One region of the Pseudocolwellia antarctica genome, then DNA from elsewhere that is predicted to be linked to it. Evidence: predicted binding sites of a transcription regulator. Region 1 holds the regulator's gene; the other holds the start of a gene.
The links. The regulator sigma-54, encoded in region 1, starts transcription at its own class of promoters, with help from an activator protein. The targets are predictions, from matches to a motif close to GTTGGCACGNNNNTNGNNT.
Positions count from the first base shown of each region.

Region 2: ACPUVN_RS01900 (amidase family protein) is a predicted target of sigma-54. The motif match lies at 1,580-1,598, and genes of this name have one in related genera.

Region 1 covers NZ_CP187926.1:4,264,035-4,268,431, reverse strand. The annotation lists gene kdsC (3-deoxy-manno-octulosonate-8-phosphatase KdsC) at 1-271, shown strand, start outside; gene lptC (LPS export ABC transporter periplasmic protein LptC) at 268-834, shown strand; gene lptA (lipopolysaccharide transport periplasmic protein LptA) at 800-1,351, shown strand; gene lptB (LPS export ABC transporter ATP-binding protein) at 1,355-2,086, shown strand; gene ACPUVN_RS18475 (RNA polymerase factor sigma-54) at 2,141-3,652, shown strand; gene hpf (ribosome hibernation promoting factor) at 3,686-3,973, shown strand; gene ptsN (PTS IIA-like nitrogen regulatory protein PtsN) at 4,007-4,397, shown strand, end outside.
Region 2 covers NZ_CP187926.1:438,078-442,474, forward strand. The annotation lists gene ACPUVN_RS01890 (TetR family transcriptional regulator C-terminal domain-containing protein) at 184-825, shown strand; gene ACPUVN_RS01895 (putative 4-hydroxy-4-methyl-2-oxoglutarate aldolase) at 875-1,357, shown strand; gene ACPUVN_RS01900 (amidase family protein) at 1,821-3,026, shown strand; gene ACPUVN_RS01905 (gamma-glutamyltransferase family protein) at 3,019-4,397, shown strand, end outside.

The DNA.
Region 1 (4,397 bases):
AGAAGATAAACTACCTGCGTTAAAAAACATTCTAAACAAACTAAATTTAAAACCTGAACAAGTTGCTTATATTGGCGACGATATGCCTGATTATGAATGTATGGCTTATATCGGGTTAAGTATTGCAGTCAATGATGCTCACCCTCAGATTTTACAATTAGCACATTACACCACCTTCACTCGTGGAGGTTTTGGTGCTGTTCGTGAAGTGTGTGATTTAATTATGCAAACTCAAAATACACTAGCTAATGCAACTGGCGCTAGTATATGAATAGGCTTTACACCACAGCTTTATTTGCTTTATTAGTAGCCTGCATTGCTTACGGTTTAATAGAATGGAAGCAATCACATCAACAAATAATAAAAACGATAGATACAGAATTAACGCCCGACTTTATTGCTGAATCATTAAAAAGTAACACTTTTAGTGAAACTGGAGCGCTTTCTCATATTATCGATGCACAAAGAATGGAACATTATTCGGGTATAGAAGTTACTCACTTTGAATTTCCGAGCTTGACCTTATACCCAGAAAATAAAGATGTTCCATGGAAAATTAGCTCAAAAGAAGGCACACTGTTTAAAAACAATCGTGTAAGCTTAAAAAATAGAGTGAAGTTAGAATCTACGGATCCTGATAGCTTAATACAGCAAATTCATGGAAAATCGATTGAATTAGACTTAAACACAAACATTATTAGCTCAGAACAAGCCATCGTTATTTTAGGTAATGGCTTTACCGTGTACGGTTCTGGATTAATTGTTGATATAAACACCAAACAGATGACATTAACTGAACATGTGCAAACTATTTACCAAAAAACTCAAAAGTAGCTTATTAATTCTCGTATTATCGTCTTTAGCTAGCTCTACAGCTTTAGCTAAAAAGCTCGATATAAATCAAGAATTAAGTATTGATGCCAGCAAACAATCAGCGGATCTAAAAAATAAAATTTTTAGTTACATCGATAATGTAGTTATCAAACAAGGCACCCTAATTATTAAGGCTGACTTAGTACAAGTGATCACCGATGTTGATACAGGTGAAAAAACCTATATAGCTAAAGGAAAGCCAGCAACGTTTGAGCAAACATTAGACGATGGCAAGCCGATTAACTTACAAGCCAACGAAATTAGATACGAACCTTCTTTAAATACTGTGGTTATTTCAGGTAATGCATTATTACAACAAGACGGTAGTGAAGTAAGTGGTAGCAAAATTACTTATAACGCAGAAACAGAATATGTGAATGCTGAAAGTAATGAGAATGACAAAGTGAAAACAGTTATTCAGCCAAAAACTAAAACCAAAATAAACACAGACAAACCACTCGTTGAGGATATTCAATAAAGCATGGCTACCTCTACTCTAATTGCAAAAGGTTTGGCTAAATCATACAAAAGCCGTAAAGTTGTAAAAAATGTTGGCTTAACCGTTAACGCGGGTCAAATTGTTGGCTTACTCGGCCCAAATGGCGCAGGTAAAACAACCTCTTTTTACATGATTGTAGGTCTTGTACCTAACGATGAAGGCTCTATTGTTCTTAATGATGAAGATGTCACCTTATTACCTATGCATGAACGTGCTAGAAAAGGTATTGGTTACCTTCCTCAAGAAGCTTCAATTTTCAGAAAACTTAGCGTTTATGACAACATCATGGCCATTTTACAAACGCAAAAAGCTTTAAACCAAGTTGAACGCGAAGCAAAGTTAGAGCACTTACTAGAAGAGTTTAATATAGGCCACATAAAAGACAATTTAGGTATGAGTTTATCGGGTGGTGAGCGTCGCAGAGTAGAAATTGCACGAGCATTAGCCGCAGACCCTAAGTTTATATTATTAGATGAACCTTTTGCGGGTGTCGACCCTATCTCTGTAGGTGATATTAAAAAGATTATTCTACACTTAAAAGAACGAGGCATCGGCATACTCATAACAGACCATAATGTTCGTGAAACACTTGATGTATGTGAACATGCCTATATTGTAAGTCATGGTGAATTAATCGCAGAAGGTAATGCTGATGAGATACTTTCAAATCAACATGTAAGAGATGTATACCTTGGCGAACAATTTACGCTATAGTTATCAATAAGTATCAATAATGTTTATATGATTAATAGGATAAATAATACGTAGATGCGCCCTTCTTTACAACTCCGTATAGGACAACATCTAACGATGACACCTCAGTTGCAACAAGCAATAAAGTTGCTGCAACTATCAACGTTAGATTTACAACAGGAAATTCAAGAAGCTTTGGAGAATAACCCGTTGCTTGAAGTTGATGAGAGTTCCCCTAACTCTCAGGATAGTTCCGTTAATAATTTAGAAGATGCATTCTCTGCAAACGCAAAAGCGGATACAGATAAAGGCAGCACTGACGGTTCAGAAGACTCTACTCCCTCTATTGATGAAATATCAACGACTGAAGCGATGAGCAATACCGACATCCCCGAAGAACTTAATATAGATACCACATGGGATGAAAGCTACAGCGCAGGTATTTCTAATACAGGTAGTATTAGCTCTCCTTCTGAAGATTATACCTATCAAGGTGAAACCAAAGATTCTCTACAAGATCATCTTTTGTGGCAAATGGAACTAACTCCTTTTAGTGATACCGATAAAACCATCGCCATAGCCATTATTGAAGCTATTGATGAGTCAGGATACCTAACGGTTTCTTGTGAAGACATTCTCGATTGTGTTGGTATTGAAGATCTTGAATTAGACGAAGTTCAAGCCGTACTAAAACGTATTAATGTTTTTGATCCTGTAGGTGTAGGTGCACGTTCTGTTGCTGATTGTTTACTGATACAACTTAATCAATTTGATACCGCTACACCTTGGCTTAAAGAAAGTAAACAAGTTGTAAAAGAGCATATAGATTTATTAGGTAATAGAGATTACCGTCAATTAATGCGTAAAACGCGTTTAAAAGAAGATCAACTACGCGAAGTATTACGCTTAATTCAATCATTAGATCCTCGTCCTGGCGACAGTGTTGTTAAAAGTGATGAACAATACGTGATCCCTGATGTTTCCGTTGAAAAGAAAAATGGTCGCTGGGTAGTAGAATTAAACCCAGACACAGCACCTAAGCTTTCTGTAAATCAACAGTATGCATCGATGAGCCGCTCAATGAAGTCATCAAACGATACACAATATATACGTTCTAACTTGCAAGAAGCTAAATGGTTTATTAAAAGTTTAGAAAGTAGGAACGATACATTATTAAAAGTGTCAAATTGTATAGTGCAGCGTCAACAGGGCTTTTTTGAACATGGTCCTGAATCCATGAGACCTATGGTTTTAAATGACATTGCTGAAGCAGTAGATATGCATGAATCAACAATTTCTCGCGTAACTACTCAAAAGTACATGCATACCCCAAGAGGGATTTTTGAACTTAAATACTTTTTCTCAAGCCATGTAAGCACTGATAATGGTGGTGACTGTTCTTCTACAGCAATAAGAGAGCTTATTAAGAAACTTGTTGCCGCAGAAATTCCAGCAAAACCATTAAGTGATAACAAAATGGCAGAAATCCTTGCTGAGCAAGGTATCAAAGTCGCGCGTCGTACTGTCGCGAAATATAGAGAGTCATTATCAATACCGCCGTCGAATCAACGTAAGAGCTTAATATAATTTTCCAATATGACTAAAAGAGGACGTTAACTTATGCAAATAAACCTAACAGGCCACCATGTAGATATCACTAACTCTTTACGCGAATATGTTAATACGAAATTTTTAAGGCTAGAACGACATATTGATCAAATTAATAATGTATATGTAGTATTAACAGTTGAGAAAATAAACCAAATTGCTGAAGCAACTGTTCATTTAAAAGGTACAGAAGTTCATGCAACGGCAGACAATCAAGATATGTACGCTTCAATCGATGCTTTAATTGAAAAGTTAGATCGTCAAATTTTGAAGTACAAAGGCAAAACCGCAACCCATTAACTCAGTAGAATAAAGTAGGCTTTAGAAGTAATTATGACTTTGCAAGATATCTTATTACCAGATTGCACATGTTGTGCAATTTCTGGTTCTAGCAAGAAACGAATTTTAGACCAAATTTGCACCATAGCCTCCGACAAAATTTCTGAGCATAGTCCGTACGAGTTATTAGAAAGTTTAGTGTCTAGAGAAAAACTAGGCTCTACAGGAATTGGCAATGGCATTGCAATCCCTCATGGGCGACTGGCAAATGCTAAGTCTGTGGTTGCTGTTGTCGTAACTACTGAAACACCTATTGACTTTGACGCGATAGACAATAAACCTGTCGATATTTTTATTGCCCTATTTGTTCCCGAAGATGCTTGTAAAGAGCACTTAACGACTTTACAAAGTATTGCTAAGTTATTCGGCAATAAGCAAATAGCTA
Region 2 (4,397 bases), 680 kb from region 1:
AGGTTATCAATTATTTATTCGCGGTAACAATTAACTGTTTAGTTTTATTTCAGTTGATATATGGCGCTTTAAGCCAATGGGTTAATGTTTTATCAGTATATGAATTTTATTAAATTATCACACATTGACCTTTTGGTCAGTATGCGTAAAAATAAGTAATATAAATTAATCAAATTGCATCTTATGACAGTAGAAATTAAACAAAACAAAAAAGAAGCGACTCGTGAGAAAAATCAGCAACTTATTCTTGCTGCTGCCGAAAAAATATTTGCTCAACTTGGCTATGATGGCGCCAGTATGAGTATGATAGCTAAAGAAGCTGGCGTCGCTAAAGCTAATGTTCATTATTACTTTACTAGTAAAGAAGGTCTTTATGAAACAGTACTTGAGAACATTGTAAGCTCATGGAATTTAGGGCTAGAAGACGTTTCTGTTGAAGATGATCCCGCTGTTATTTTATATAAGTACATTCAGTACAAAGTTATTCTATCAATAGAAAAGCCGATGCAGTCGCGTTTGTTTGCGATTGAAATGATCCGTGGTGCGCCATTTCTTCAAGATTATATTCGTAAAAACTCACGTCCATGGTTCAGAGAAAAATATGAATTGTTACAAGCTTGGATGGATGCAGGAAAGATGGATCAAGTAGATCCTAACCACCTGTTATTTACGATCTGGTCGACTACGCAATATTATGCTGATTTTCAAACTGAAGCTTTATTGTTATTGAATAAGTACGAGTATGAAGAAAGTGATGTGAAAGCTATTACTCAGTCTATTGCTCAAATTATTTTGAAAGGCATTGGTCTTTCTATTCCTAAGTAATTATTTATCCCAGTAATTATCTATCTACGCAATTAAAGGTTTTAACATTATGCAAGATTTTACAACGCCAGATTTGTTTGACGATCATAGAGATACCGTGAGAACAGCTGAAAGTGGTTTGAATTCATACGGTGGAAAAAATAAGTTTTTTGGTCAAGCGGTAACAGTAACCTGTCCAGAAGATAACTCTTTTGCTGTTGAAGCACTGAAACAACCAGGTAAGGGGAAGGTGCTTGTTATTGATGGTTTTGCTAGTAAGAAACATGCTTTTATTGGTGATATTATGGCAACAACTGCCATTAATAATGGTTGGGAAGGCGTTATTATCAATGGTTGTTGTCGCGATATTGAAATATTAAAAACCATGGATATTGCGGTAATGGCATTAGGCGTTACACCAAGAAGTACACTTAAGCGTGGTTTTGGTGATAAAGACCAAACGGTTAATTTATTAGGTACTTTTATTTCGCCTAATGATTGGGTGTACGCTGACGTAAACGGTTTGATCATTAACGAATCTCCACTTATTTAATTTAACCTATACTCTGGTTAATACCTCAATTAGGCATAAATCTTTATGCCTAATTTAATCACTTCGCATCGTTATCTTTTGTTCTCTGTAGTGGCTATTTAAGCACTATTCTGGTGATTTATAGCACCATGCTGGTGATGAAAACCTATCATTTTGCGTTATATTTATTTTTCATTTTAAGCGCATCTTTGTTATCATTGACCGATCGGACAGGAATGTTGTTTTGGCATTGTAATTGCTCCTTATTTATTTTTAGGTGAGTTGAACTTTATTTTTAGTAAAGTTAAATGCAATCGATTACATGCTTTATTGCATTTTCAGTGCTTTGAACTATTCAAATATAAATGCAAATCAATACAAAATAGTACAGATTAAGAGAAGTGACTACTAAGCTATTTACACTGAGCTTAATGTTATGTTTTGAGCATTCTCCACATGAACAATTTAAAACTGTTGGGTAATTATGAACAATAATTCACATATAAATAAAAACGCTATTTTTTGTCAGCATGGTCCAACGCAATGGCAAACTAGTCATCAAGGTATTTTGCTTAATAAACGCCTTGCCGTTAAAGACTTATTTGCTGTTAAGGGTGAAAAGAATAGTGCAGGTAATCCTGATTGGTTTGCAAAAGCGACTAATGCCCAACAGAGTGCTTCTTCAATAGATAAATTGATGGCGCAAGGATGTGAATTTGTAGGTTTTACCCATACCGACGAAATTGCCTATAGTTTAGAAGGCAATAATTTTCATTATGGCGCTGCTGAAAACCCTAAAGTTCCTAACCATGCCTGTGGTGGTTCAAGTATGGGATCTGCAGCTGCGGTTGCTGCTAATTTAGCTGATATTGGTTTAGGTACTGATACAGGTGGCTCTGTTCGTATTCCAGCAAGTTATTGTGGCTTGTATGGTATGCGACCTAGTCACGATATTATTGCTAAAGATGGTCTTATTCCTTTAGCTCCGCCATTCGATACTATCGGCTGGTTTACAAGTACGGCTGAGTTATTAAAGCAAACGGGTGATGTATTATTACCTGAGCAAGCTATCAACTCAGTAGATACACTTGTTATTGATGAGGGTTTATTTGATTTAATTGATCCCGCACTTCTACCTATAATGCAAAGCTTGCTAGAGCAAACAAAAACTCAATTTACTCATCATAAAAAGTTTATTTTACCGAACACAAATATTTTAACTGAATTAGCCGATGCATTTCGTATTTTACAAGGTAGAGCTATTGCTAAACAGCACAGTAAATGGATAAATGAAGAACAACCAAGCTTTTCTCCTGCCATCACTTCGCGTTTTGAAATGGCAATGGCGTTAACTGAAGCTGAAGAAAAAGAAGCTTTAGCTGTACAGCAGGCTTGGCAGAAAGTTATTGCAGAAAATTTAGATGAGAAAAGTTGTTTATTTCTGCCTACTACGCCAACAACTGCACCTAAACTAGGTGAAGATACTAGCGAATTACGTATGCGAATTATCACATTGTCGGCTATCGCCGGTTTAAGTGGTTCGGCCCAGGTACATTTGCCATTAGCCACTTCTGATAAAGGACATCCGTATGGATTTTCATTAATGATGTCGCATGGTAATGACAAAAGTTTACTAACAAAAATAACTAAAATATCGAACGAGTTTAAAAAGGGGATGGTTAATGAGTGATCAAAATATAGCGTTTACGGCTCCACATTGGGCAGCATCTGAAGCTGGCGTTGAAGTTTTAAAAGAAGGTGGAACCGCTACTGAAGCTATGGTGGCAGCAGCGGCTGTTATTAGTGTGGTTTATCCTCATATGAATTCTATCGGTGGTGACGGTTTTTGGTTGATAGACAATCCTAACGAAAAAACACCTATAGCTATCGATGCTTGTGGGCGTTCTGCTAGTAATATTGGTGCTTATAAAAATCATAGCCAAATGCCATCTCGTGGCGGTTTAAGCGCAGTAACGCAAGCGGGCACTGTAAGAGGTTGGCAACAAGCGTTAGCTAACGATAAAAATGCAAAACTACCATTAAGCCGTATTCTTGAACCTGCAATTAGTTGGGCGCGTAACGGCTTTGTGGTTTCAGCAAGCTTACAAGCAGGCTGTGAAAAGCTAGCCAGCGTGGCAGAAACAAACCAAGCCTTTAAATCTCTTTATTTGAACAGCAATAATCAAGGTAAACCTCTACAGGCTGGCGATAATTACTTTAACCCTAAATTAGCTAGTACCTTTGAATACCTAGCGACTCACGGTTTAGATGCTTTTTATCAAGGTGAGTTAGCTGACTCATTCGTACAAGATTTAGCAGCAGCAGGTAGCCAGTTAACACGTGAAGATTTAGCTAATACGGCAGCAGATGTTGTTACGCCTCTAATTCTATCTATTAATGGAGCAACTTGTTTTAACTTGCCAGCGCCGACACAGGGCATACATTCATTACAAATTATTGGTGTATTAGACAAATTAAAACAGCAACATAATATAACTACCGAAGCCGATTGGTTGCATTTGATTGTTGAAGCGACAAAACAAAGCTTTAGCAAAAGAGGTACTTTGTGGGCAGATAAAACAGCTGTAGTTTCTGATGCTTACAACGACGCACTTACTGAAAATACGTTAAACACTTTAGCTAAAGGTGTTGATATAAAACAAGCCAAAACGTGGCCTTATGACGCTGAGCCTGGCGATACAGTTTGGATGGGCGCTAAAGATAAATACGGACAACTGGTGAGCTTTATTCAAAGTGTTTACTGGGAGTTTGGTAGCGGAGTTGCTATGTCTGAAGGTGGCTTCTCTTGGAACAACCGAGGTTTAAGTTTCAGCCTACAAAATAGTGATATTAATGTATTAGCCGCTAACAAAAAACCAGCTCATACATTAAACCCAGCTATGGCTAAATTCGACGATGGCAGACGTTTATCTTACGGTACTATGGGCGGAGAAGGGCAACCACAAACTCAAGCAGCTATTTTTACAGGTTATGCTTGGCGAAATAAATCTATCGAGAAAGCAGTAGCTGATCCTCGTTGGTTATTAGGTCGCACTTGGGG